2 regions of the Nocardiopsis sp. CNZ308 genome follow, and region 1 is predicted to be linked to the other one. Evidence: riboswitches for the same ligand, from Rfam matches in the RefSeq annotation. Region 1 holds a riboswitch; the other holds the start of a gene.
What was found. A riboswitch is a leader RNA that binds a small molecule or an ion and turns the genes downstream of it on or off. The one in region 1 is predicted to bind glycine.
Positions count from the first base shown of each region.

Region 2: linked by a shared signal. The riboswitch ahead of gcvT (glycine cleavage system aminomethyltransferase GcvT) and the one ahead of gcvP (aminomethyl-transferring glycine dehydrogenase) in region 1 are both predicted to bind glycine.

Region 1 is NZ_SHKJ01000001.1:5,069,872-5,072,064, forward strand. Features, by position in the region: gene EV372_RS21720 (MerR family transcriptional regulator) at 1-406, shown strand, start outside; glycine riboswitch at 841-930, shown strand; gene gcvP (aminomethyl-transferring glycine dehydrogenase) at 1,029-2,193, shown strand, end outside.
Region 2 is NZ_SHKJ01000001.1:3,741,586-3,743,778, forward strand. Features, by position in the region: gene gcvT (glycine cleavage system aminomethyltransferase GcvT) at 1-863, opposite strand, end outside; glycine riboswitch at 1,008-1,109, opposite strand; gene EV372_RS16355 (penicillin-binding transpeptidase domain-containing protein) at 1,337-2,193, shown strand, end outside.

The DNA.
Region 1 (2,193 bases):
CCTGGTGGAGCCGAGCGTGCTCACCGGAGCCCACAACGCCCCCCTGTACAGCCTCCCCGACATCCTGTTGCTCAAGGTCGCCAAACGGCTCCTGGACACCGGGATATCCCTCCAGCAGATCCGCACCGCGGTCGACCACCTGCGCGGCCGCCCCGCCCCCGACCTGGCCCGCATCACCCTCATGAGCGACGGCGTCAGCGTCTACGAGTGCACCTCCCCGGAGGAGGTCGTGGACCTCATGCAGCGCGGGCAGGGCATGTTCGGCCTGGCGCTGGGCAACGTCTGGCGCGAGGTGGAGGAGGCCCTGGGCGTGGTGCCCGCGGAGGAGAGGGCCGACCTGCCCGCCGCCGCGCCCCAGCCCGTGGACGAGCTGGCCAGGCGCCGCCGGGAGCGCCGCACCGGCTGAGGACGGCGGGCCCCCGAGACCGGCCCGCGCGGCCCCGGTGCCTCCGCCGTCGCCTCTCGCCTCGGCGGACGGTTTCGCGGGCGAGCACCAGCTGATGGAGTCCGAGGTCCTGCGGCCCCGGCCCGGTCTTCGCGGGGGAGGCGCGGCCGCCCGGCCCCGAGCGGTTCCCCCGCTGCCCCGACGACGCGCAGCGCCTTGACGTGATCCGACAGGCCTCGTCCGCGGCCCCGAGGCAGCCGTGTGCCGACAGGGGCCGCGGGCGCTTCGGAACCGCGGCTACTTGGACGAACCTCCAGGCTCTGGATGTGATGTGGGCGAAACGCCTGCCCGGAAGAGCTGCCCGGGGCGGCGATCGAGTACGGTCGTAGTCACAACAGGGATGAAAACCGACATTCACCCTGCTTGTACACACGTACAGATCGTCAGCTGGCTGTCGACACCGCGCGAGAGAGACCCCGCAACGGGGCGCCGACGGGGCAATACTCCCCAGTAACCTCTCAGGCACCATGGACCGCGTGGAGGAGGCCGCTCTGAAGCCTGGGCGCCGTCGTGCCCGGTGACAGAGGGGGAGACCGTGAGGAACACCGCCGACCCGACTCGGCCCTGTCACCAGGAGGTCTCCGTGCCAGACCAGCCCGTGCACACCCCCGGCGCGCCCGCCCGGGTGTTCGCCGACCGCCACATCGGCCCCACGCCCGCCGAGGTCCAGGAGATGCTCAAGGCGGTCGGCTACGGCTCCACCGCCGAACTCATGGCCGACGCCGTGCCCGAGTCCATCCTCACCGGCCCCGGGAGCAGCGCGCCGCTGGACCTGCCCCCGGCGCTGAGCGAGGCCGAGGCCCTGGCCGAGCTGCGCGACCTGGCCTCCCGCAACCAGGTGCGCACCTCGCTGATCGGCCAGGGCTACTACGGCACCCTCACCCCGCCGGTCATCCTGCGCAACATCATGGAGAACCCCGCCTGGTACACGGCCTACACGCCCTACCAGCCCGAGATCTCCCAGGGCCGCCTGGAGGCCCTGCTCAACTTCCAGACCATGGTCTCGGACCTGACCGGCCTGCCCGTCTCGGGCTCCTCCCTGCTCGACGAGGCCACCGCCGCCGCCGAGGCCATGACCCTGGCCCGCCGCGCCTCCAAGAGCAAGGCCGACGTCTTCGTCGTCGACGCCGACGTCTTCCCCCAGACCCTGCACGTGCTGCGCACCCGCGCCGAACCCCTCGGCATCGAGGTCGTGGTCGCCGACCTGTCCCAGGGCCTCCCCGAGGGCGACGCCTTCGGCGTCCTGGTGCAGTACCCGGCCTCCAGCGGCGCCGTGCGCGACCCGGGCCGGGTCATCGCCCAGGCCCACGAACGCGGCGCCCTCGCGGTGGTGGCCGCCGACATCCTGGCCCTGACGCTGCTGCGCAGCCCCGGCGACCTGGGCGCCGACATCGCCGTCGGCTCCACCCAGCGCTTCGGCGTCCCGCTCGGCTTCGGCGGCCCGCACGCCGGTTACATGTCCGTGGGCGAGAAGCTGCGCCGCCAGCTGCCCGGCCGCCTGGTCGGCGTCTCGGTGGACAACGCGGGCAAGCCCGCCTACCGGCTGGCGCTCCAGACCCGCGAGCAGCACATCCGCCGCGAGAAGGCCACCAGCAACATCTGCACCGCGCAGGTCCTGCTCGCCGTCATGGCCGGGATGTACGCCGTCTACCACGGCCCCGACGGCCTGCGAGCGATCGCCCGCCAGGTGCACACCCGCACCGCCGCCCTGGCCGACGCCCTCGCCGAGCGCGGCTTCGAGGTCCTGC
Region 2 (2,193 bases), 1.3 Mb from region 1:
GGGCGGGAGGAGCGGGAGGCCTCCTCCAGGGCCGCGCGGCCCACGAAGTCGCCCTTGTCGAACTTCACGACCCGGCCCAGACCGGCGTCGAAGGGGGTGAGGTCGGCGGTCAGCTCCTGCCCGTACAGCGGCATCCCGGCCTCCATGCGCAGGGTGTCGCGCGCGGAGAGCCCGGCGGGGACGAGGCCGTGCCGTTCGCCCTCGGCCATGAGGGCCTCCCACACCTTGGGGGCCCTGTCCGCGGGGCTGACGAAGATCTCGAAGCCGTCCTCGCCGGTGTAGCCGGTGCGGGCGAGCAGGACGGGCTCACCGGCGACGGTGTGCTCGTACCCGGCGTAGTAGCGGATGCCGTCCAGGTCGGCGTCGGTCAGCGGTGCCAGGACGTCGACGGCTCGGGGTCCCTGGACGGCGATCAGCGCGTACTCGGCCGACTCGTCGCGGACCTCGACGTCGAAGTCCGCGGCCCGCTCGGCCAGGGCCGGGGCGACGACCGCGGTGTTGGCGGCGTTGGCCACGACGAGGTACTCGTCCTCGCGCAGCCGGTAGACGATGAGGTCGTCCAGGACACCGCCGTCCTCGGCGGTGATCATGGAGTAGCGGGCGCGTCCCACCTTGACCTGGGACAGGTGGCCGACCAGCGCGTGGTCGAGGGCCTGGGCGGCCTGCGGGCCGGTCAGCCGGATCTCGCCCATGTGGGAGAGGTCGAACAGGCCCGCGGCCTCGCGCACCGCCCGGTGCTCGGCGGTCTCGCTGCCGTAGCGCAGCGGCATGAGCCATCCGGCGAAGTCGACGAGGGTGGCGCCGGCCTTCTCGTGGACCTCGCGCAGCGCTGTCGCGCGCGGCGCGGATGCGGCATCTGACATGGGCACTCCCGAGAGGATGGGCGTCGTGACGTGCGTGGCGTTGCCATCCTCCCCCTCTGTCATCTGTGCCTGAGAGCTTCGCCGCGCGCTCGGCGCGGCTTGCACCTTCGGCGAGGGACGGCTGTCCCTGCTTTCCAGAGTGGTCTCGCCCGTACGGTCCGCTGTGCCTGAGAGGTTGTCTTCGGGGAGGGATTGCTCCTTCGGCGGCCCGCGCTGGATACGCGGGCACTCTCCCGTACGGGGTCAGCAACACGTTCAGCCTAGCAGCGGCCGTGAACGGCACCCAAGGGTGCCCGGCGCCGCGCGGGAGCTCCCGCGCGGCGCCCGTGAGCGGCACCGTCGCGCGCCGTCCGCGCCTGTCCGCCGCGCTCCCTCCGGTCTCCGACACTCCGGCCGCCTCCACCCTGGAGCGGGAACGCGGGGATTAGCGTGTGCGGAGAGTTGCGGAGAGTACCGAGCGGGGAGGGAGACGGATGCGAACCGACACCGGGAGGGCGGCGCGCGCGCTCGCGGCCGGATGCGTCCTGTCCCTGGCCGCGGGCACGGGGTGCGCCGGGGCCGTGGACGGACCGCGGGAGCCGGACGGGCACTCCCGGGAGGGGGCGGAGGCCGGGCCCCCGCCCCTGACGCGGGGCGACGTGGCCGCCGTCGAGCGCGGGGACCTGGAGGCGGTGTTCGCCGACGCGGGCGTGGAGGGCACCTTCGTGCTCCACGACGTGATGGAGCGGGAGGCGACCGTGGTGGGGCCGGAGCGGGCCCGCGAGCGCGCGGTCCCCGCGTCCACCTTCGACCTCGTCAGCACCCTGGTGGGGCTCCAGACGGGCGCGGTCGGGGACGTGGACGAGGCGGTGCCCCACGGGGGCGGATCCCGGCCCGTCGACCGGCGGGAGCGGGACACGGCCCTGCGCGAGGCCCTGCCCGCCTCGAACGTCCCCGTCTACCAGGAGGTGGCCCGCCGGGTCGGGCACGGCCCGATGGCGGCCTGGGTGGACCGGCTGGACTACGGCAACCGTTCGGTGGGCGACGCGGACGCGCTGGACCGGTTCTGGCTGGAGGGACCGCTGGAGATCTCCGCGATGGAGCAGACCGCCTTCCTGGCCCGGCTGGCCCGCGACGAACTGCCCGTGGACGACGCGCACCAGGAGGCGGTGCGCGCACTCGCCGCCCTGGAGGAGGGCGACGGCTACGCCCTCCACGCCAAGGCCGGGCGTGGCCGGGAGGCCGACCCCGCGCCGGGCTGGTGGGTCGGCTGGGTCGAGCGCGGCGGGGACCTGTACACGTTCGCGCTGCGCGTCGAACCGGAGGGGGACCAGGACGCCGAGCTGGGCGA